DNA from 2 places in the Agrococcus sp. UYP10 genome. Region 2 is predicted to be linked to the other one. Evidence: predicted binding sites of a transcription regulator. Region 2 holds the regulator's gene; the other holds the start of a gene.

Region 1 (11,198 bases), 1.9 Mb from region 2:
TACCCCTCGACCGCGGGCGCGCCCTTCGACGCGGCGTAGTCGACGGCGCCCGCGAGGAGCGCGTGCGAGACGCCCTCGCCGCGGTGCCCGGGACGCACGCGGATGCACCAGATCGACCAGACCGGCTGGTCGTCGACGTGCGGGATCCGCGTGGAGCGCTCGAACGGCAGCCCGGCGCGCGGCGCGACCGCGGCCCATCCGACCACCTCGTCGCCGTCGTACGCGAGCACGCCGGGCGCCACGCGCTCGCGCGTGAGCGCCTCCATGTGCGCGCCACGCTCGGGGCCGCGCAGCGCGAGGTTCGTCTTCGCGTCGATGCGGTGGCTGAGGCACCAGCAGACGGATGCGTCGGCCCGCTTCGGTCCGATGACGAGCGAGAGGTCGTCGAAGCGCGCGTGCGTCGCCGGGTGGATCGAGAGCTCGGCCATGGCGCCTCCTCGTCGTCGGCTCGCTGCCCACCACCATGGCACCCGGGCGGCGGCGGGCATAGCCTGCCGGGATGGTGATCCACGCGCGAACCGGGCGGCGCTGACCGTGCTCGAGGCGCTGCTCTGGGGAGCGATCGCGTCGTCGTCGCTCGTGCTCGGCGCGGGGCTCGCGATGGCGCGGCGCTGGTCGGATGCGGTCGTGGGCATCGTGCTCGCCTTCGGGGCGGGCGCGCTCATCGCCGGCGTCGCATTCGAGCTCGCCGAGGCAGGCGTCGCCGAGGGCGGCGCGCTCGCCGTCGGCATCGGCCTGGCGGCCGGCGCGCTGGCCTACTTCTTCGCGGACCGGGCGGTCGAGGCGAGGTCCGGCCGTCGCGGCTCCGGCGCCGCCGGTGCTGCCGGGATGCCGCTCGCGGTCGGGGCGCTGCTCGACGGCGTGCCGGAGCAGGCGGTGCTCGGCATCGGCCTCGCCACCGGCGACGGCGTGAGCGTCGCGCTGCTCGTCGCGGTGTTCGTCTCGAACCTGCCCGAGTCGGTCGGAGCGTCGGCCGACATGCTGGGCGCCGGCCGCTCGCGCCGCTTCGTGCTGCTGCTCTGGCTCGGCGTCGGCGCGATCTGCACGCTCGCGTCCGTCGGCGGCCGCGCGATCGCCGAGGTGGCGCCGCCGGCCCTCACGGGGGTCGTCGACGGCTTCGCCGCCGGCGCGCTGCTCGTCATGCTCGTCGACGCGATGATCCCGGAGGCGCGCGCGAAGGCCCGCGACCTCGCGGGACTCGCGACCGTCGTCGGCTTCGCCGTCGCCGCAGGGCTGTCGCTGCTGTCCTGAGCGGCCGTCCGCGGCCGGCGGGCGATCAGCGCGTCGGCGGTGCCAGCTCGTCGAGGCGCCGCAGCCGGTCGCTGGCCCTGGCGGCGCGATCGGCCTCCGAGAGGTCCCACCAGGCGTCGCCCCGCTCGCCGAGCCCCTCCTTCGCGAGCTGCACGCGGTCACGCGCGGCGTCGCGGTCGTCATCGTTCTCGGCGAGGCGCACGGCGGACCGGGCGCGGCCGAGGTGCGAGCGCAGTCGCGCTGCGGCATCGGCGGGCAGCGACGGGTCCTCGGCGCGCCAGCGCCTGCCGTCGACGACGATCCAGCGGCCGTCGTCGGTGCGGGTGGTCTCGCGCATCCGCGCCTAGCGCCGCTCGATCGGGATGTGCCGGGGCTTCGCGGGCACCGGGTCGAGCGCGACGCGCACCGTCAGCATGCCGTCCTCGTACGACGCGGCGATGTCGTCGTCGCGCGAGCCGATCGGCAGGCGGATGGCGCGGGCCAGTGCGCCGTAGCGGAACTCCGACCGCTGCGGCTCCCGGCGGTCGGGGTGGCGCTCGGCGTGGATCGTCAGCACGCCGTGCTCGACCTTGACGTCGATGTCGCGCGCGGGGTCGAGGCCCGGCAGCTCGGCATGGATGACGAAGGCGCCGTCCTCGACGACCTCCTCGACGCGGATGCCCGGGAGCGGGCCCTTGCCGTCCCAGCCGCCCAGCAGCGCGAAGGCGTCGAACCACTCGGTGAACGGCGGGAAGATCGGGTACTTGCGCGAAGCCTCAGCAGCCATGTCGAGCTCCCTCCGTGGGGTCCGTCCGTGCCCCATGTCTACTCCGCTTCGGAGGGCGACTCAATCGGCTGAGCGCATCAGCGGATGCAGTACATCGCTCCGAGTCCGGCCGCTGCCCACGCTGAGACGAGCTCGCGCAGCTCGACGAGGTGGCTCGAGGCGTAGGTGGGGCTGCCCTTCCAGCTGCTGTCAGAGGAAGGGTCCGCGACCCAGCGCTCGAGCGCATCGATGTCGATGAGGGCGAGGTCGCGCGCGACGAGCGGCAGGTAGGCGGACGGCACGACGCCGAAGTACGGGTGGTGGCCTCCCGGTCCGTCGCGGACCGAGCCTCGGAGGAGCAGCCCCGCAGGTCTGACTGGCAGCGCTTCGCCTGGGCAGCAACCGGCCAGCATGCCGGTCGGTCGCTCGGCGGGTGCGAGGAGATAGCGCTGCAGGTCATGCCACGCCTTGTCGAGTCCGGCATGCCAGCCGTCCTTGGTCTCCCGGTCAAGCGCGTTCGACGCCGTCATCGGATCTGCCAGCACGTCACCGATCGCGGCGTCCGGCATCGGCCATGCGTAGTAGCGGATTCCCATGGGCGAGAGGATGCACGGGTCGATGGCAACGAGGTGCGTTCGACCGCGCGACCTGTGGACACCCGCTCGCCGCGGCGCACGGATGCTTGGATGGCGGCATGAGCGATACCGACGAGTCCCGAGTCGTGCACGCGAGCCGCGTCATCGCGGCCCCCGCCGACGTCATCTTCGAGCACATCGCCGACCCGGCGAAGCAGCCGGCGTGGGACGGCAACGACAACCTCGCCGAGGCGGCCGAGGGGCAGCGCGTGCGCGGCACGGGCGACGTGTTCTCGATGACGCTCACCGGCGACGGCGCCGTGCGCGAGAACCACGTCGTGGAGTTCGAGGAGGGCAGGCGCATCGCGTGGATGCCCGCGGAGCAGGGCACGCCGCCCATCGGCCACCTGTGGCGCTGGGAGCTCGAGCCGGAGGGCGCCGGCACGAGGGTGACGCACACGTACGACTGGACCGAGCTGCACGACGAGCGGCGCCTCGGGCGCGCGCGCCGCACGCTGCCCGCCAACCTGCTCGCGTCGATCGATCGCCTCGCGGACCTGCTGGAAGGCTGACGGACTTCTCCACATGCTGTCGAGAGTTCGAACGCTTGTTCGACGCTCGTGGTAGCACGGACCCATCGAGCACCACCGACGGCGGTGGGCCGAGGCGGTGGTCCCGATGGTGGACGCGGAGGTTCCGGTGGAGCAGCAGGCGCGGCAGGGCAGGTCGCCAGAGGCGGCCGCGCTGCGCGAGGCGCTCGACGGGCTCCAGCGGCACGTGCTCGCCGTCACGACCGCGTTCGAGGGGCTCGGCGATGCCCAGCGCTGGGATGCGCTCGCGGCGGTCGGCGAGCTCGTGCGGTGCGCCGACAGCGCCGCGGTGCGGGTCGCCGGGCTGCTGCAGCAGGTCTCGCCCGCAGCCGATGCTCCCTCGCTCGCCCGCTCCTTCGGGTATCGCAGCACGAAGGACGCGCTGCGCCACGAGCTGGGCGTCACCGCGGGTCGCGCGACCGCGATCGTGCAGGTCGCGCTCGCGGCGACCCCTCGGCGCACGCCGACCGGCCTGCCGTTCGAGCCCCGCTTCCCGCACCTCGCCGACGCCTTCGTCGCCGGCTCGATCGGGCTCGACCAGGCACGCGTCATCGTCGAGCGGCTCGGAGAGGCGGGCAGCCGCATCAGTGACGACGACCGGCTCGCTGCCGAGGCGTCGCTCGTCGCCGACGCGGTCGGCGAGGTCCCGGCCGGCGAGCGCGGCTACGACGACCCGGTGCCCGCTCCGCCCGAGCAGCTCGCGACGACGGCGCGGGCCTGGCTGCAGGCGTTCGACCCCGACGGCGCCGAGCCGCGCGAGGAGGAGCAGATCGCGCAGCGCTCGTTCACGCTGCGGCAGTGCGCCGACGGCATCTTCCGCGGCCGTGTGGCGCTGCCGCCGGTCGAGGGCGCTGCCGTGCAGGCTGTGCTCGACGCCTACGAGTCGCCGCGCACCCGCATCGACATCGGCGGCTCGCCCTCCGCGGCCGACGACGACCGCACGCCCGACCAGCGCCGGGCGGATGTGCTCGCCGAGCTCTTCATGGCGCACGCACGCTCGGGCGATACGCCTCGCCCCGGCAAGGACGCACCGACCCTGCTCGTCGCCGTGACGCAGGCCGAGCTCGACGCCCACGCAGCTGGTCTGCCCGGCTTCTGCGAGATCGTCGAGACCGGCGAGGTCGTGCCGGTGCAGCTCGCGGCGCGCATCATCTGCGACGGCTTCGTGCAGGCGGCCCTCGTCGACGACGACGGGCACGTGCTCAAGCTCGGCCGCCGCAAGCGGCTGTTCTCCACGCCGCAGCGCAAGGCGATCATGCTCCGCGACCGCCACTGCCAGGGCGAGGGGTGCGATGCGCCGGCATCGTGGAACAGCGTCCATCACGTGCGCGCATGGGCCGACGGCGGCGCCACCGACATCGACAACGGCATCCTGCTCTGCACCCGCTGCCATACCGAGGTCCATGCGGGCCGGCAGGTGATCGAGCGCGTCGGCAGCCGCTGGCGAGTCACGCGCACGATCCTGCGGCCGGTGCGAAGGCCGTGGCGAGCCCGGCCTCGGGGGATCCTCGGGGCAGCCTCGCAGCGCACGCCGGTGCCGACCGGGTAGGATGGCTCTGACGTCAGCCCGCTGATCGCCGTCCGTGCCGCATCGCGGCCCTCACGCGCACCGCAGCAGGCGTCACCGGCACGACGAGCCGCAGCCTCGAGCTCCGGCTCCCGTCGCAGCCTGAACACCGGGGCCCGTACCCGCGGCCCCGCCTCGAATGGAGGACATGTGGCCGACGCCGCAACCATCGATGTGTCCGAGACGGACGCATCCATCACGGATGCATCGCCTGCAGACGTGACCGCCGAGGCGCCGTCGCGCGATCGCGACGCCCTCATCCCGCAGCTCGCCCGCGCCGTGCGCCAGGTCGAGGCGGGCGTCAAGCGAGGCAGCGCATCGCGCTCCACCCGCGTGAAGCTGCAGGTCGTGGCGATGCTCGCCCGCGAGGAGCGCGCACGCGTCCGCGCCGACAAGGCGCTCACCGACGCCGAGCGCGCCGAGGACCTCAAGCGCCTCGACGGCATCGCCGTCATCCTCGCCAAGGCCGCGAGCCGGGAGCCCACGCTGCTGCCGCTCCTCGGCGAGGGCGCGCCCATCACCGACGCCGTGCGCGAGCGCAAGCGCGAGATGCTCGAGGCCGCCGGCATGGAGCCGGAGCCCGAGGCCTCGTCCGCCCCCGCGCCCGAGAGCACCGAGCCGCTCGCGCCGCAGGTCGTGCCCCCGTCGGTGCACCGCGTGCAGCTCGCGAACCCGTTCCTCGAGCCCGACCTCTCGCACGTCCGCCGCAAGCCCGAGCGCGACCGCCTCGCCGGCTTCGACCTGCTCTCGCCGCTCTACCTCTCGTTCGAGGTCGCCGCCGACGGCAAGCCCGCCTGCATGCCGCTGCCCGAGCCGAAGCAGCGCCTCGCGCCCGGCGGCAAGGAGCTGATGCACCACCAGTCGCAGCTCGTGCAGGCCGCCCGCGACGGGCACCGCACCTTCCTGCTCGCCGACGAGCCCGGCCTCGGCAAGACCGCGCAGGCGCTGCTCGCTGCGCAGGCGGCGGATGCGTTCCCGCTGCTCGTCGTGGCGCCGAGCGTCGTGAAGATCAACTGGGCGCGCGAGACCGAGCGCTGGGCGCCCGGCCGCCGCGCCGCCGTGCTGCAGGGCGACGGCGACTCGCTCGACGCGTTCGCCGACGTCGTGATCGTCAACTTCGAGGTGCTCGACCGGCACATCGGCTGGCTCGAGCGCTTCGGGTTCCGCGGCATGGTCGTCGACGAGGCGCACTTCATCAAGAACATCCGCTCGAAGCGGTCGAAGCACGTGCTGCAGATCTCGGCGGCGCTGCGCGAGCGCGTCGGCAACCCGCTCCTGATGGCGCTCACCGGCACGCCGCTCATCAACGACATCGAGGACTTCGGCGCCATCTGGCGGTTCCTCGGCTGGATCGACCACAAGGAGCCGAACGCCGCGCTCACCGACCAGCTCGAGGACATCGGGCTCACGCCGATGGACCGCGGCTTCTACCCGGCGGCACGCAAGGCCGTCATCGACATGGGCATCGTCCGTCGACGCAAGATCGACGTCGCGTCCGACATCCCCGCCCGCCGCATCGCCGACATCCCGGTCGAGCTCGACGAGGCCTCGGTGCGCTCGATCAGGAGCGCCGAGCGCGTGCTCGTCGAGCGCATGCTCGCGCGCTACGACGCGGCGATGTCGCAGCGGTCCGCCGACGCGCGCGACGAGAGCCGCGTCGACGACGAGCTCGTGCGCCGCATCGCGCGCAGCGAGGTCGAGACGCAGGAGGGTGCCACCGGCGAGAACGTCTTCGCGCTCGCCCGTCGCATCGGCCGCGCGAAGGCCGCGCTCGCCGCCGACTACGCCGGGCAGCTCGCCCACTCGGTCGGCAAGGTCGTCTTCTTCGCGAAGCACATCGACGTCCTCGACGCCGCCGAGCAGTCGCTCGCGAAGGCGGGCATCAAGACGGTGTCGATCCGCGGCGACCAGACGCCCGCGCAGCGCCAGCGGGCGATCGACGCCTTCACCGAGGACGACTCGGTGCAGGTGATCGTGTGCTCGCTCATGGCAGCCGGCGTCGGCGTCAACCTGCAGGCTGCGGCCGACATGGTGCTCGCCGAGCTCTCGTGGACCGACGCCGAGCAGACGCAGGCGATCGACCGCATCCACCGCATCGGGCAGTCCATGCCCGTCACGGTGTGGCGCATCCTCGCGGCGCAGACGATCGACACGCGCATCGCCGAGCTGCTCGACGCGAAGGCCGGGCTCATCGGCCGCGCGATCGACGGTGCGGCAGGCGACGAGCCGACGAGTGGCGACCTGCGGCTCGAGGCGGTCGCGGGCATGCTGCACGACGCGGTCGCCGCGCGCCTGCGCGGCTGAGGCAGCCCGACCGGATGGCGTCGGCGCCCGACCCGATCTTCGGCGACCCGCGGCTCGCCGCGGTCTACGACGCGCTCGATCCGGATCGCTCCGACCTCGAGGTCTACGAGCGGATCGTCGTCGACGAGCTCGGTGCGCGGTCGGTGCTCGACATCGGCTGCGGCACCGGCACCTTCGCGCTCATGCTCGCCGCGCGCGGCGTCGCCGTGACGGGCGTCGACCCGGCGGCGGCATCCGTCGACGTCGCGCGGGCGAAGCCAGGCGCAGAGGCGGTCCGCTGGGTGGTCGGCGCCGCCGACGCGACCGCGGCGGATGCGTCCCCGGCGGCCGGCGTCGACGTCGTCACCATGACGGCGAACGTCGCGCAGGTCTTCCTCGACGACCTCGACTGGCACGCGGTGCTCGTCGCCGCCCGCCGCGCGCTCCGGCCCGGCGGCACGCTCGTCTTCGAGTCGCGCCGTCCGGAGCGCGAGGCGTGGCGGGAGTGGACTCGCGAGGCGACCCGCCACGTCGTCGACGTGCCGCACGAGGGCGCGGTCGAGGAGTGGGTCGAGGTGACCGACGTCGACGGCCAGTTCGTCACGCTCGCGTCGCCGACGATCTTCCACCGCGACGGCGCGCGCATCGACTCGACGTCGACGCTGCGCTTCCGACCGCGCGCGGCGATCGAGCGCTCGCTCGTCGCGGCCGGGCTCGAGCTCGTCGACGTGCGCGACGCCCCCGACCGGCCGGGCCGCGAGTGGGTCTACCTGGCGCGGCGCCTGGCCTGATCGGCCGAGGCGCCGGCGTCAGCGCTCGGCGGGCGCGTCCTCGAGGGAGAGCGCCCGCGCCTGGTCGAGCGCCTGCGTGAAGGTCGACGCGGGCTGCGCGCCCGAGAGCCCGAGCCGCATGTCGAAGACGAAGAACGGCACGCCGTTGACCCCGAGCTCCTGCGCCTGCTGGATGTCGGCGCGCACGGCGGGCAGGTAGCGCTCGTCCGCGAGCGCGTCGCGGATCTCCTGCGCGTCGAGGCCGGCGGCCGTGCCGATGGCGACGAGCGCCTCGACGTCGCCGATGTCGGTGCCCTGCTCGAAGTGACCGGAGAGCAGCGCCTCCTTCACCGCGTCGCCCGCGCCGTGCGCCTTCGCGAGGTGCAGCAGCTGGTGCGCGCGCAGGCTGTTCGCGACCACGAGCCGGTCGAAGTCGTACGCGAGCCCTTCGCCGGCGGCCTGCTGCGTCACGTGCGCGAACATCTGCCGCACCTGCTCGGGCGGCAGCCCCTTGCGGCTCGCGAGGTAGTCGATCTCGGTGCCGTCGTAGTGCTCGGGGAGGGTCGGGTCGAGCTGGAACGAGTGCCAGGTCACCTCGACCTCGTCGCGGTGCTCCCACGTGCTGAGCGCCGCCTCGAACCGGCGCTTGCCGATGAAGCACCACGGGCACGCCACGTCTGACCAGATGTCGATCTGCATGCTGGGGCCAACGCGCGGTGCGCCTCGGCATTCCCCGCTGCCGGGGTCGGCCGGCGGGGGCGCTTCAGCGCGGCAGCTCGTCGATGAGCGCGTCGGCCTCGGGGTCGTCCCAGTCGTCGAGGTCGATGTCGTCGTCATCCGCGACGACGACGGTCGTCGTGGTGTCGTCGTCGTCGTCGCTGTCGTCGTCGCCCAGCCAGGCGTCGGCAGCGGCCTCGAGGTCGTCGTCGCCCTCGTCGTCGAGGTCGTCGTCGTCGCGGTCCTCGTCCTCGGCGAGCTCGTCGCGCAGCCACTGCGCGAGCTCGCCCTCGGCCTCGGCGTCGACCATCGCCTCGACGCTCTCGTCGTCGAGCGGCAGGATCGCCATCACCTTGTCGCCGTCGCGCGCGACGATGGTGTCCTCGTCGCCGTCCTCGCCGGGCACGCGCTCCACCGACTCGTGCCAGCCAGCGAGGATGTCCTCGACGAGCGACGCCAGCCGCTCGCGCTCCTCGGTCCAGTCGGTCATCTCGGCTCCCGGTTCGTGGTCGTCGCAGTGGTCGTCCCAGTCTGCACCAGCCGCAGGCGACGCGCCTTGAGCATGTAGTCGACCGCGGCGATGATGTGCAGCCCGGTGCCGACGAGCAGGAGGGTCATGCCGATCGGGGCCGCCCACGGCACGACCGTGTGCCCGAGCAGCAGCACGACGATCGCCAGCAGCAGCAGCGCGGTGCGGATCTTCCCGAGCCAGGACACGTGGATGCTGCCGTCGCGCGCCTCGCGCCCGGCGAAGACGACCGCGAGCACGTCCATGCCGAAGATCACGGCGAGGATCCACCACTCGACGACGCCCGCGATCGCGAGCGAGAGCGTCACGCCGATGATGCCGATGCGATCCGCGATGGGGTCGAGCACCTCGCCGAGCCGCGACTCCTGGTGGAGCGCCCTGGCGAGCACGCCGTCGATCCAGTCGGTCGATGCCCAGACGGCCAGCAGGATGACGGGCACCCACGATCCGTCGGCGCCCGTGACGACGAGCCAGCACACCGGCACGAGCAGCCCGAAGCGCAGCAGCGTGACCGCGTTGGCGACCGTGAAGACCCGCTGGAAGTAGGGGTCGTTCGGATCGCGTTCGCGAGCCGGGGTGAGCGCCATGCCCACCTTGATAGCACAGGGCCTCAGCGCGGCAGGGAGCCCCAGCGACGGGTGGCGAAGCCGACCCCGATCCCGACGAGCGCGCCGATGACCGACTCGACGAGCCGGTCGACGAGCAGCTGGTCGACGGGCGTCGGCGAGGCCAGGTGCACCGAGAGCAGCGCGAGCGGCGTGACGAAGACCATCGCCAGCCCGTAGTTGCGGCCGACCAGCAGCTCGGCGCCGAAGGCGATGACCGCGACGAGCAGCACGATCACGAGCGCACTGGGATCGAGCAGCAGCACGCCCGCGGCGAGCAGCACGCCGAACGTCGTGCCGAGGATGCGCTGGGTGCCGCGGGCGAGCCCGGCGGCGAACGCGCCGGCCGAGATCGGCACGACCGCCGACACCATCGCCCAGTAGGGGTGCCCGATCCCGAGCGCGGCCGCGATCGAGCCCGCGAGCAGCACGCCGATCGCGTAGCGGGCGACGCGCCGCAGCTGCACGCGGCGGCCGGGGGAGAGGCGGTAGTCCCGTGCCGTCGGCGGCGACTCGAGCGGCGGCAGCCGTCGCGCGCGGCGCCACGCGGTGCCGGCGGAGCCGAGCAGCACGGCGAAGGCGGCGGATGCGGCGGCGACGCCGGCGGCCGTGCCGACCCCCGCGAGCGTGATCCCGGGGATCGACGCCGAGCCGCTGAACGCGAAGAGTGCGAAGAGCGGCCCGGGCGGGTGCCAGTCCTCGGCGTCGGACACGATCGAGACGAGGCCGGCGAGCGCGGCACCGCCGACGATCATCGGCCAGAGCGGGTCGGGCAGCGTCGCGACGAGCGAGCCGAGCACGACGGCGACGAGCATCACGCCCGCGGCGGTCGACTGCATCGCGAGCCGCGTGAGGTGCACCCGGTTGCGGCCGTAGAGCGCCGCGAAGGCGCCGAACGCCGCCCAGGCAGACCACTCGCTGTGGCCGATGAGGAGCAGCACGAGCAGCGGCACGGCGGTGCTGACGCTCGCGCGCAGCGCGACGCGATGGGCGCCGGCGTGCGGCCCGAAGGAGAGGAGCGCCTGCCGGAACCCAGGGCTGCTCATCGCGGGAGCTGGGCGGCCGCCCGGGTGCCGATCCGCGTCATCTCCACGGTCCTCCATGGTAGTCGCGGGCCCGGATGCGCCCGTAGACGGCCGCCCGCTCGCACGACTACGGTGGGCGCCGTCCCCACCCGGCGCGCGAGGAGCGGTCATGGCAGTCCAGATGGTGTTCCCCAACCACGCGGTGGCCGACGTCGCCCGCTCGACCGCGTTCTACGAGGCGCTGGGGTTCGAGCGGAACCCGATGTTCAGCGACGAGACGACGAGCTGCATGGTGCTGACCGAGCAGGTCGCGATCATGCTGCTCGAGCACGCGAAGTTCGACGAGTTCCTCGTCGGCGACCAGCGCCGCGCCCCCGAGGGCACGCTCGAGAACCTGCTCGCGCTGCTGCTGGGCAGCCGCGACGAGGTCGACGCGTTCGCCGCTGCCGGAGCCTCGGCAGGCGGTAGGCTCTCGAAGCCGGTCGAGGACAGCGAGTGGGGCATGTACGGCGGCCAGCTCACCGATCCCGACGGCCACATC
Region 2 (11,198 bases):
CGTTCGGCTGCCAGATGAACGTCCACGACTCCGAGCGGCTGCGCGGCTCGCTCGAGGCGGCGGGCCTGGTCGAGGCGCAGGACGGGGCGCCCGACGTCGTCGTCATCAACACCTGCGCGGTGCGCGAGAACGCCGACCAGCGGCTCTACGGGCACCTCGGGCAGCTCGCGAAGACCAAGCGCGAGCGGCCCGGCTTCCAGATCGCGGTCGGTGGTTGCCTCGCCCAGAAGGACCGCTCGACGATCGTCGAGCGCGCGCCCTGGGTGGACGTCGTCTTCGGCACGCACAACATCGGCTCGCTGCCGACGCTGCTCGAGCGCAGCCGCCACAACGGCGAGGCCGAGGTCGAGATCCTCGAGGCGCTCGAGGTGTTCCCCTCGACGCTGCCGTCGAAGCGGGAATCGACCTACGCGGGCTGGGTGTCGATCTCCGTCGGGTGCAACAACACGTGCACGTTCTGCATCGTGCCGTCGCTCCGCGGCAAGGAGCGCGACCGCAGGCCCGGCGACGTGCTCGCCGAGCTGCAGGCGCTCGTCGACGACGGCGTCGTCGAGGTGACGCTGCTCGGCCAGAACGTCAACTCCTACGGCGTCGAGTTCGGCGACCGCCTCGCGTTCGGCAAGCTGCTGCGGGCCGCTGGCGAGATCCACGGCCTCGAGCGCATCCGCTTCACGAGCCCGCACCCGGCGGCGTTCACCGACGACGTGATCGACGCGATGGCGGAGACGGATGCGGTGATGCCGCAGCTCCACATGCCGCTGCAGTCGGGCTCCGACCGCGTGCTGCGCGCGATGCGGCGCTCCTACCGCTCTGCCCGGTTCCTCGGCATCCTCGACCGGGTGCGCGAGCGCATCCCGCACGCGGCGATCACGACCGACATCATCGTCGGCTTCCCCGGCGAGGCCGAGGAGGACTTCGCCGAGACGCTCCGCGTGGTCGAGGCGTCGCGGTTCGCGTCGGCGTTCACGTTCCAGTACTCGATCCGGCCGGGCACCCCCGCGGCGACGATGCCCGACCAGGTGCCGAAGGAGGTCGTGCAGGAGCGCTTCGAGCGCCTCGTCGCGCTGCAGGACCGCATCGCGTTCGAGGAGAACCGCGCGCAGGTGGGCCGCACGGTGGACGTGCTCGTCTCGAACAGCGAGGGCAGGAAGGACGTGACGACGCACCGGCTCAGCGGCCGCGCCGAGGACAACCGGCTCGTGCACTTCGCGCCCGGCGCCGACGTGCCGCGGCCCGGCGACGTCGTGACGGTCGCCGTCACCCACGCCGCGCCGTTCCACCTCATCGCCGACGACGGCCCGCTCGCGCTGCGGCGCACCCGCGCGGGCGACGCCTGGGATCGCGCGCAGGCCGACTCGTGCGCCGTGCCGGCGCCCGTCCCCGGCGGCGGCCCGCGCCCCGTGTCGCTCGGCCTGCCGGCGCTCCGCGCCACGTGACCCTCATCGCCGTCGTCGGGGCCACCGGCACCGGCAAGACGGCGGCGTCGCTCGACATCGCCGATGCGGTCGCGCGCCTCGGCGGCACGGCCGAGATCGTGAACTGCGACGCGATGCAGCTCTACCGCGGCATGGACATCGGCACGGCCAAGGCGGGCGTCGACGACCGGCGCGGCCATCCGCACCACCTGCTCGACGTGCTCGAGCCCTGGCAGGACGCCGCCGTGCCGGCCTACCGCGATGCCGCGCTGGGAGCGATCGCAGCGATCGAGGCGCGCGGCGCCGTGCCGATCCTGGTCGGCGGCAGCGGCCTCTACGCCTCGAGCGTGCTCTACGACTTCGCGTTCCCCGCGACGGACGCTGCGCTCCGCGCCGACCTCGACGCCGAGCTCGAGGCGTCCGGCGCGGCGGCGATGCACGCGCGGCTCGCGGCCGTCGACGCGAGCGCCGCCGCCGCGATCGGCCCGCACAACGGTCGGCGGCTCGTGCGGGCCCTCGAGGCGGTCACCCTCACCGGCGAGCCGTTCCGCGTGGGGCTGCCGCCCGAGGAGTCGCTCGTGCGGCCGACGATCATCCAGCACGTGCGCGCAGACAGGGCCGAGCTCGTCGAGCGCCTCGACGCACGCGTGGCGCGGATGTGGGCGCTCGGCATCGTCGACGAGGCGCGCGCGCTGCGCGAGGCCGGCATCGAGCGGGGCACGACCGCGCAGCAGGCGATCGGCTACCGCCAGGCGCTCGACCAGCTCGACGGGCGCATCGACGAGTCGGAGGCGGTGGAGCGCACCCAGGCGCTCACGCGACGCTACGCCCGCCGCCAGGTGTCGTGGTTCCAGCGATACCCGGCCGCGCCCCCGATGGACCCGACCGAGCTCGCGCGCCGAGCGGTCGGTAGCCTGGGAGCATGACGCAGGTGATCCCGCAGGGCTTCTCGAAGGGGCACGGGACCGGCAACGACTTCGTGCTGGTCGCCGACGCCGACGGCAGCGCGCCGCTCACGCCGGAGCGCGTCCGCGCGCTCGCCGACCGGCGCTTCGGCGTCGGGGGCGACGGCGTCATCCGCGCGGTGCGCGCGGGCGCCACGGGCGTCGCCGTCCTCGACAGCGCCGCCGAGGGCACCTGGGCGATGGACTACTGGAACGCCGACGGCAGCGTGAGCGAGATGTGCGGCAACGGCGTGCGCGTCTTCGTGCGCTACCTGCTCGAGGCGGGGCTCGAGCAGCTGCCGGACGGCGGCGCGATCGACGTCGCCACCCGCGCGGGCGTCAAGCGCGTCGTGCGTCGCGGCGAGCTGCTCTCCGTCGACCTCGGCCCGTTCGAGCTCGGCGAGATGGCCCTGGTCGCCGCCGACGGGCTCGAGGTCGACCGGCCGGGCCTGCGGGTCTCGACCGGCAACCCGCACGTCGTGGTGGCCCTCGCGAGCGAGGACGAGCTCGCCGGCCTCGACCTGCACCGGGCGCCGTCGCTCGACCCCGCGCCCGTCGACGGCGCGAACGTCGAGTTCGTCGTGCCCGGGGCGATAGCCGACGGCATCGGCTCGATCCGCATGCGCGTGCACGAGCGGGGCGTCGGCGAGACGCTCTCCTGCGGCACGGGCGCCGTCGCCGCAGCGATGGCCACGCGGCACTGGTCGGGCGATGCCGCCGACCGCTGGATCGTCGACGTGCCGGGCGGCCGGCTCGAGGTCGACGTCGACGAGCGCGGCCACGCCTGGCTCACCGGGCCAGCCGAGATCGTCTTCCGCGGAGAGACGCTCAGTCCGGCGCGGTGACGGCGATGATGCGGTACGTCTTCCGGGAGTCGGCGCGCTCGACGTCGAAGCCCTCGAAGCGCTCCGCGAGCCACCGCAGCAGAGAGTCGGCGCCGAGGTGCTTCTGCACCACGAGCCACGCCGTCGCCCCGGGCGCCAGCCGCGGGATCCACCGCTCCAGCATCGCGTGCAGCTCGGCCTTGCCGATGCGGATGGGCGGGTTCGACCAGATGACGTCGAACCGCACGTCGTCCGGCACCAGCTCGGGCGAGGCGGCCGTGATGTTCGATATGCTGAGCAGCTCGGCATTCCGCTCCACGAGCGAGAGCGCTCGCGCATTGACGTCGACCGCCCACACGCGGGCGGCGGGGGAGCGGAGCGCGAGCGTCGTGGCGATCGGCCCCCAGCCGCAGCCGAGGTCCAGCAGCTCGCCGGTCTCGGGGGGTGTGGGCACGGCATCCAGCAGCACCGCGGTGCCGACGTCGAGGCGGTCGCCGGAGAAGACGCCGGTGGCCGTGAGCATCTCCCGCTCTTCGCCCGCGATGGGCACCCGGATCGTCCGGGTGGACGAGGGCGCGGCGGGATCGGGTGAGAAGTAGTGGTCCGGCACGGACACGACAGTAGCGAAGGACGAAGCATGGCAGCACCGCAGGACAGCGGACCCACCGGCCCCGGGCGCGCGACGGAGCGCATCCTGGCCTGGGCCACGTCGGAGGACGACGTGCTCGGCGAGCGCGCGCAAGCGCTGCAGGACGACGGCACCGCGACCGACGCGGCGTTCGGCGACGACGTCGACGGCGCGCAGCTCGAGCGCGCCGATCGCGCGGCGCTCCGACGCGTCGACGGCCTGCGCACCGAGCTCGAGGACGTCACCGAGGTCGAGTACCGCCAGCTGCGGCTCGAGAACGTCGTGCTCGTCGGCGTCTACTCGGGTGGCGCGAGCGGCGCGGAGGACGCCGAGAACTCGCTGCGCGAGCTCGCCGCGCTCGCCGAGACCGCCGGTGCGCGCGTGCTCGACGGCATGCTGCAGCGCCGCCCCAACCCCGACCCCGCGACCTACGTCGGCCGCGGCAAGGCGGAGGAGCTCGCGGCCATCGTCAAGGAGCTCGGCGCCGACACCGTGATCGCCGACAGCGAGCTCTCGCCGAGCCAGCGTCGCGCGCTCGAGGACCAGGTGAAGGTCAAGGTGATCGACCGCACCGCGGTGATCCTCGACATCTTCAGCCAGCACGCGACGAGCCGCGAGGGCAAGGCGCAGGTCGAGCTCGCGCAGCTCGAGTACCTGCTCCCGCGCCTCCGCGGCTGGGGCGAGTCGATGTCGCGCCAGGCCGGTGGCCAGGTCGGCGGCCAGGGCGCCGGCATGGGCTCCCGCGGTCCGGGTGAGACGAAGATCGAGCTCGACCGCCGCCGCATCCACACCCGCATGGCGCGGCTGCGGAAGCAGATCAAGGGCTTCGGGCCCGCGCGGCAGGCGAAGCGCGCCAACCGCGACCGCTTCGAGGTGCCGGGCGTCGCCATCGTGGGCTACACGAACGCCGGCAAGTCGAGCCTGCTCAACCGCATCACCGGCGCGGGCGTGCTGGTCGAGAACGCGCTGTTCGCGACCCTCGACGCGACGGTGCGGCGCTCGAGCACGCCCGACGGCCGCGAGTTCACGATCGCCGACACGGTCGGCTTCGTGCGCAACCTGCCGCACCAGCTCGTGGAGGCGTTCCGCTCGACGTTCGAGGAGGTGGCGGAGTCGGACGTCGTCGTGCACGTCGTCGACGCGAGCCACCCCGACCCGGCGGCGCAGATCGCCACGGTGCGCGACGTGCTGGGCGAGACGGGCGCGCGCTCGATCCCAGAGGTCGTCGTGTTCAACAAGGCCGACCTCATCAGCGACGACGAGCGGCTCGTGCTGCGCGGGCTCCAGCCGGACGCCGTGTTCGCCTCGGCGCGGACGGGCGAGGGCGTCGACGCGATCCTCGCGAGGATCGCCGAGCTGCTGCCGCGGCCGGAGGTCGCGGTGTCGCTGCTCGTGCCGTTCGACCGTGGCGACATCATCGCGATGCTCCACGACCGCTTCGAGGTGCTGCGCGAGGCCTACGAGGAGGCGGGCACGCGCGTCGACGCGAAGGTGACCGAGGCTGCGCTCGCGCAGCTGGCGGAGTTCCGGGTCGAGCCGGCCGCCTGACGCCTAGACGGCGCGCAGGACGGCGACGACGCGCCCCAGCACGTCGGACTCGTCGCCGAGGATCGGCTCGAACGCCGAGTTGCGGGGCAGCAGCCACGTGTGGCCGTCGCGCTGCTTGAACACCTTCACGGTCGCCTCGCCGTCGAGCATCGCGGCGACGATGTCGCCGTTGTCGGCCGTCTGCTGCTGCCGCACGACGACCCAGTCGCCGTCGCAGATCGCGGCGTCGATCATCGAGTCGCCGACGACCTTGAGCATGAAGAGGTCGCCGGTGCCGACGAGCTGCTTCGGCAGCGGGAACACGTCCTCGACCTGCTGCTCCGCCGTGATCGGGATGCCGGCGGCGATGCGGCCGACGAGCGGCACGAACGTGGCCTGGTCGACGCTGCCGGCGGTCTCGTCGAGCTCGTCGTCGACGAGCACCTCGATGGTGCGGGGGCGCGAGGGGTCGCGGCGGATGGCGCCGGCCAGCTCGAGCTGGCCGAGCTGGTGGGTGACGCTCGAGAGCGAGGACAGCCCGACGGCGTCGCCGATCTCGCGGTAGCTCGGCGGGTAGCCGCGCTGGCGGACCGCTCGCTGGATCATCTGCAGGATCGCCTGCTGCTTGTCCGTCAGCTGCCTCGCCATGCCCGCCCGCTCTCGATGTCAGTAGCCCCTGCTTGACTCCTGGTGGTTCGAAAGCGTATCCGACAGGGTGCCCGGATCAAACGGATGTTCGAGCGTGTCGTGGAGATTCTCCGCGGCAGGGCTTGACGCATCCGTGGAATCGAAGATAGGTTCGAAACAGAGATTCGCGGCCGGTGCTCCCGGCCGAGCACCGGCTGCGGATCCCACGAGAGGAGCAGGCCATGACTGCCATCGCCACCGCAAGCATCACCGGCACGCCGACCGTCCGGGTGCGCATGACGCCGCGCGGTCGCCGCGCCCTCGCGCTGCTCGTCGCCGCCCCCGTCATCGTCGCGGGCACCCTCGCGGGTGCCGGCGTCCTGGGCGGTGCGCTCGCCGGCGCCGTCGCGTCGTCCTCCACCGACACGGCCCAGTTCGAGCACATCACCGTGCTCCCGGGCCAGTCGCTCTGGCAGATCGCGCAGGTCGTCGCCCCCGAGGCCGACCCGCGCGACGTGATCGCCGAGATCGAGCTGCTCAACGGCATCGCCGGCGCGATCCAGCCCGGCGAGCAGCTGGCGATCCCCGCGCACTACTCGCGCTGAGCGCGCGGCCGCGCCCTGCGCGGCTCGCCCGCCGTCCTAGGCTGGTTCAGTGACGAGCCTCGACGACCTCCCCATCCGCGACGACCTGCGCGGGCTGACGCCGTACGGCGCTCCGCAGCTCGACGTGCCGGTGCGGCTCAACGTCAACGAGAACGCCTACCGGGTGCCGGAGGCGGTCGCGCTCGACATCGTGCAGGAGATCGCTCGCGCGCTCCCGGACGCGAACCGCTATCCGGACCGCGAGTTCGACGCGCTCCGTCGCGCCTTCGTCGACTACCTCGGGCGCGGCCTCGAGCCAGCGCAGCTGTGGGCGGGCAACGGCTCGAACGAGGTGCTGCAGCACGTGCTGCAGGCCTTCGGCGGCCCCGGCCGCTCGCTGCTCTCGTTCACGCCGACGTACTCGATGTACCCGCTGCTCGCGCAGGGCGTCGGCATGCGGTGGGTGCCGGTGCCGCGCGCCGCCGACTTCACGATCAGCCCGGACGCCGTGCGCGCGGCGATCGCCGAGCACGACCCGGACGTCGTCTTCCTCTGCTCGCCCAACAACCCCACCGGCACGGCGATCGGCCTCGACGTCGTCGAGGCGGCCGCAGAGGCCGCGCGCGGCATCGTGCTCGTCGACGAGGCGTACGCCGAGTTCGCGCACGACCGCAGCCAGACCGCGCTCTCGCTGCTCGATCGGTACCCGCGCCTGCTGGTCTCCCGCACGATGAGCAAGGCGTTCGCGTTCGCCGGCATCCGGGTCGGCTACCTCGCCGCGCACCCCGCCGTCGTCGACGCGCTCCGGCTCGTGCGGCTCCCGTACCACCTGTCGGCGATCACGCAGGCGGCGGCCGTCGCGGCGCTCCGCCACAGCGACGAGATGCTGTCGCGCGTCGACGAGCTGCGCACCCAGCGCGACCGGATCGTCGACGAGCTGGCGGCCATGGGCTTCGAGCCCTACCCGTCCGACGCCAACTTCGTGCTCGTCGGGGGCGTCGCCGACCCGCAGGCCACCTTCCGCGCCCTGCTCGACCGCGGCATCCTCGTGCGCGACGTCGGCCTGCCCCACACGCTGCGCATCACCGCCGGCACGCGGGCCGAGACGAGCGCGCTGCTGGCCGCGATGGCCGAGCTCGGCGCGGAATAGGATCGAGGCATGGCCCGCACTGCTTCCATCGAGCGCACGACGAGCGAGTCGAGCATCCGCCTCTCGCTCGACCTCGACGGCGACGGCACCTCGTCGATCTCGACGACCGTGCCGTTCTACGACCACATGCTGACGGCCTTCGCGAAGCACTCGCTCATCGACCTCACGGTCGAGGCGTCCGGCGACACCGACATCGACGCGCACCACACCGTCGAGGACACCGCGATCGCGCTCGGCCTCGCGCTCGCCGAGGCGCTCGGCGACAAGGCCGGGGTGCGGCGCTACGGCGACGCCACCGTGCCGCTCGACGAGGCGCTCGCGCGCGCCGTCGTCGACCTCTCCGGCCGCCCGTTCCTCGTGCACGGCGGCGAGCCCGCCGGGTTCGAGCTCCACCGCATCGGCGGCCACTTCACCGGCTCGCTCGTGCGGCACGTCTTCGAGGCGATCACCCTCAACGCCAGGATCACCGCGCACGTCGAGGTGCTCGCCGGCCGCGACCCCCACCACGTCGCGGAGGCCGAGTTCAAGGCCTTCGCGCGCGCGCTCCGCGTGGCGGTCGAGCACGACCCGCGCGTCACCGGGGTGCCGTCGACCAAGGGCGCGCTCTGATGGCTGCGCGTCCCCGCGTCGCCCTGCTCGACTACGGGCTCGGCAACGTGCACTCCGCCGCGAAGGCGCTCGAGGCGGCCGGCGCCGACGTGACGCTCACCGCCGACCGCAGTGCGGTCATCGAGGCCGACGGCCTCGTCGTGCCGGGCGTCGGCTCGATGGCCGCGTGCATGGCCGGCATCCAGGCGATCCGCGGCGGCGAGCTCATCGGCCGACGCCTCGCGGGCTCTCGTCCGGTGCTCGGCATCTGCGTGGGCATGCAGGTGCTCTTCTCGGCCGGCGAGGAGGGCGGCAGCCCGACCGTCGGGCTCGACGAGTGGCCCGGCACGGTCCGCCGGCTGCAGGCCGACATCCTGCCCCACATGGGGTGGGCGCAGGTCGACGCCCCCGACGACTCCACGCTCTTCGCCGGGCTCCGCGACGAGCGCTTCTACTTCGTGCACTCCTACGCGGCCACCGAGTGGAGCATCGACCCGCACCCGCGCATCCGCCAGCCGCGCGTGACGTGGGCCGAGCACGGCGAGCGATTCATCGCCGCCGTCGAGAACGGCCCCCTCGCCGCCACCCAGTTCCACCCCGAGAAGTCGGGCGACGCGGGCATCCGCCTGCTGCGGAACTGGGTCAGCGGCCTCTGAGCTCCTACCCCCGGAAGGCATCGAACCCCCATGACCGACTTCAACCAGTCGCCCAAGCTGCAGCTGCTGCCCGCCATCGACGTCGCCGACGGCAAGGCGGTGCGGCTGACGCAGGGCAAGGCCGGCACCGAGACGTCGTTCGGCAGCCCGGTCGAGGCAGCGGAGGACTGGGTGCGGCAGGGCGCCGAGTGGCTGCACCTCGTCGACCTCGACGCCGCCTTCGGCCGCGGCGACAACCGCGGCGTGATCAAGAAGGTCATCAAGGCCGTGCGCGGCCGGGTGCAGGTCGAGCTCTCGGGCGGCATCCGCGACGAGGCCTCGCTCGAGGCCGCGCTCGCCACCGGCGTGAAGCGCATCAACCTCGGCACCGCCGCCCTCGAGAACCCCGAGTGGACGGCCTCCGTGATCGCCGAGTACGGCGAGCAGATCGCGGTGGGCCTCGACGTGCGCGGCACCACGCTCGCGGCGCGGGGCTGGACGCAGGACGGCGGCGACCTGTGGGACGTGCTCGACCGGCTCGAGGCCGCCGGGTGCAGCCGCTACGTGGTCACCGACGTCACGAAGGACGGCACGCTGCAGGGTCCGAACATCGAGCTGCTGCGACAGGTGGCCGAGCGCACCGAGAAGCCGGTCGTCGCGTCCGGCGGCATCGCGAGCCTCGACGACATCGCCGCGCTCCGCGAGCTCGTGCCGCACGGCGTCGAGGGTGCCATCGTCGGCAAGGCGCTCTACGCGGGGGCGTTCACGCTCGCCGCCGCGCTCGACGTCGCGAGTGCCTGAGGCCGCGGACTCGGCCGGGCGGCCGTGGGCCGGCCGCTCGTTCGACCATCACGACACCGCCTACGCCGGCGACGACGGCTCGCCGCCCGCGGGCTACCGCGAGGCGGTGCGCGCCCTCGCCGACGGCACCGCGGGCCGGGCTGCCGTCGTTGACGCGCTGCGCGGCGAGCGCCTGCTCGTGCCGCTGCTCGCGGCGGCGGGGGAGACGGGCGTCGACGACCGCGGCAGGACCGTCGACAAGACGCAGGAGCTGTCGATCGTCACCGTGCTCGGTCCCGACGGCGAGCCGATCCTGCCGATGTTCTCGGGGGTCGACGCGATGCAGGCGTGGAACCCGCGCGCCCGCCCGGTGCCGACGAGCGTGCAGCGCGCCGCGGCTGCGGCCCTCGACGGACCTGCGCGCATCGTGGTCGATCCCGGCGGCGAGGGCGAGTTCGTGCTCGGCCGCTCGATGCTCACCGCGCTGCTGACCGACGAGCCCTGGCGCTGGGGCGTCGAGGATCCGGCCGTGCACGCCGCGGTGCTCGACGCCCTGCTCGCAGCACCCGCTGTGCAGGCGGTCGTGCTCGCGACCGGCGATCCGCGCTGCACGCTCGCGGGCGCGGAGCTCGAGGTGCATGCGCTCGTCGACGGCTCGCCCGACGCCGCCGGCCAGGTGCAGCGCGCGGCGCAGGCGCTCGGCGGCGCGGAGGTCGTGCGCGAGCGCATCGCGAGCGTCGCGGTGCGGCTGCACCGCTGGGACGGCGGCGCCGCGCGCCTGCCCCTCGTGGCGCCGGCAGCGCTCGCCGTCACGCGCGCCGAGCTCGAGCGCTAGTTGACCGGCCCGGTGAACTTCTCGCCCGGGCCCTTGCCCGGTGCGTCGGGGATCGTGCTCGCCTCGCGGAACGCGAGCTGCACCGAGCGCAGGCCGTCGCGCAGCGGTGCGGCGTGGATGCCGCCGATCTCGGCCGCGGCCGCCGTCACCAGCCCGGCGAGGGCGTTGATGAGCTTGCGCGCCTCGTCGAGGTCGAGCTGCTGCTCGGGGTCGTCCGCGAGCCCGACCTTCACCGCGGCCGCGCTCAGCAGGTGGATCGCGACGGTGTTGATCAGCTCGACCGCGGGCACCTCGGCGATGTCGCGCATCTCGGCGATGGCGTCGTCGTGGTCGTGCTGCATCGCGTCGGTCATCGCACTCTTCTCCCGAAGGTCGGTCTCTGGTAGGCTTCTGCAGGTTTCGGGCTTCGCGCCCGGAGGTGAAAGAGGAGCAATCCCACCCGCAGTCGTTCCAGGCTAACGGGTCAACGGCACCGCGACGCTTCGTCGCCAGGTGCTGAGCCGCGCAGCAGATCCGCGCGTCGGCTCCTCGTTCGCCGTGCACCAGCACACAGCACGCAAACGAGAAGGAGCCCGCGATCAGCGATCCCCGCACCAATGAGCGCATCCGCGTCCCTGAAGTCCGACTGGTCGGCCCTGCCGGCGAGCAGGTCGGCGTCGTC

Evidence for each region. Region 2 encodes LexA, which represses DNA repair genes until DNA is damaged. Its sites were predicted from a motif close to TCGAACANNTGTTCGA; they were not measured.
Region 1: a site for LexA is predicted at 3,171-3,186, ahead of ABIB37_RS09430 (HNH endonuclease signature motif containing protein). Genes of this name have one in related genera too.

Annotation. Positions count from the first base shown of each region.
Region 1 is NZ_JBEPPG010000001.1:1,895,026-1,906,223, forward strand. Features, by position in the region: gene ABIB37_RS09400 (GNAT family N-acetyltransferase) at 1-428, opposite strand, end outside; gene ABIB37_RS09405 (ZIP family metal transporter) at 535-1,251, shown strand; gene ABIB37_RS09410 (biopolymer transporter Tol) at 1,277-1,588, opposite strand; gene ABIB37_RS09415 (Hsp20/alpha crystallin family protein) at 1,595-2,017, opposite strand; gene ABIB37_RS09420 (hypothetical protein) at 2,095-2,592, opposite strand; gene ABIB37_RS09425 (SRPBCC family protein) at 2,691-3,143, shown strand; gene ABIB37_RS09430 (HNH endonuclease signature motif containing protein) at 3,271-4,710, shown strand; gene ABIB37_RS09435 (DEAD/DEAH box helicase) at 4,948-7,032, shown strand; gene ABIB37_RS09440 (class I SAM-dependent methyltransferase) at 7,047-7,802, shown strand; gene ABIB37_RS09445 (DsbA family oxidoreductase) at 7,821-8,480, opposite strand; gene ABIB37_RS09450 (hypothetical protein) at 8,545-8,988, opposite strand; gene ABIB37_RS09455 (CDP-alcohol phosphatidyltransferase family protein) at 8,985-9,614, opposite strand; gene ABIB37_RS09460 (FUSC family protein) at 9,638-10,678, opposite strand; gene ABIB37_RS09465 (VOC family protein) at 10,827-11,198, shown strand, end outside.
Region 2 is NZ_JBEPPG010000001.1:17,033-28,230, reverse strand. Features, by position in the region: gene miaB (tRNA (N6-isopentenyl adenosine(37)-C2)-methylthiotransferase MiaB) at 1-1,436, shown strand, start outside; gene miaA (tRNA (adenosine(37)-N6)-dimethylallyltransferase MiaA) at 1,433-2,341, shown strand; gene dapF (diaminopimelate epimerase) at 2,338-3,204, shown strand; gene ABIB37_RS00135 (class I SAM-dependent methyltransferase) at 3,188-3,799, opposite strand; gene hflX (GTPase HflX) at 3,821-5,359, shown strand; gene lexA (transcriptional repressor LexA) at 5,363-5,986, opposite strand; gene ABIB37_RS00120 (hypothetical protein) at 6,208-6,570, shown strand; gene ABIB37_RS00115 (histidinol-phosphate transaminase) at 6,620-7,699, shown strand; gene hisB (imidazoleglycerol-phosphate dehydratase HisB) at 7,709-8,308, shown strand; gene hisH (imidazole glycerol phosphate synthase subunit HisH) at 8,308-8,943, shown strand; gene priA (bifunctional 1-(5-phosphoribosyl)-5-((5-phosphoribosylamino)methylideneamino)imidazole-4-carboxamide isomerase/phosphoribosylanthranilate isomerase PriA) at 8,974-9,723, shown strand; gene ABIB37_RS00095 (SseB family protein) at 9,716-10,537, shown strand; gene ABIB37_RS00090 (DUF1844 domain-containing protein) at 10,534-10,890, opposite strand; gene infC (translation initiation factor IF-3) at 11,049-11,198, shown strand, end outside.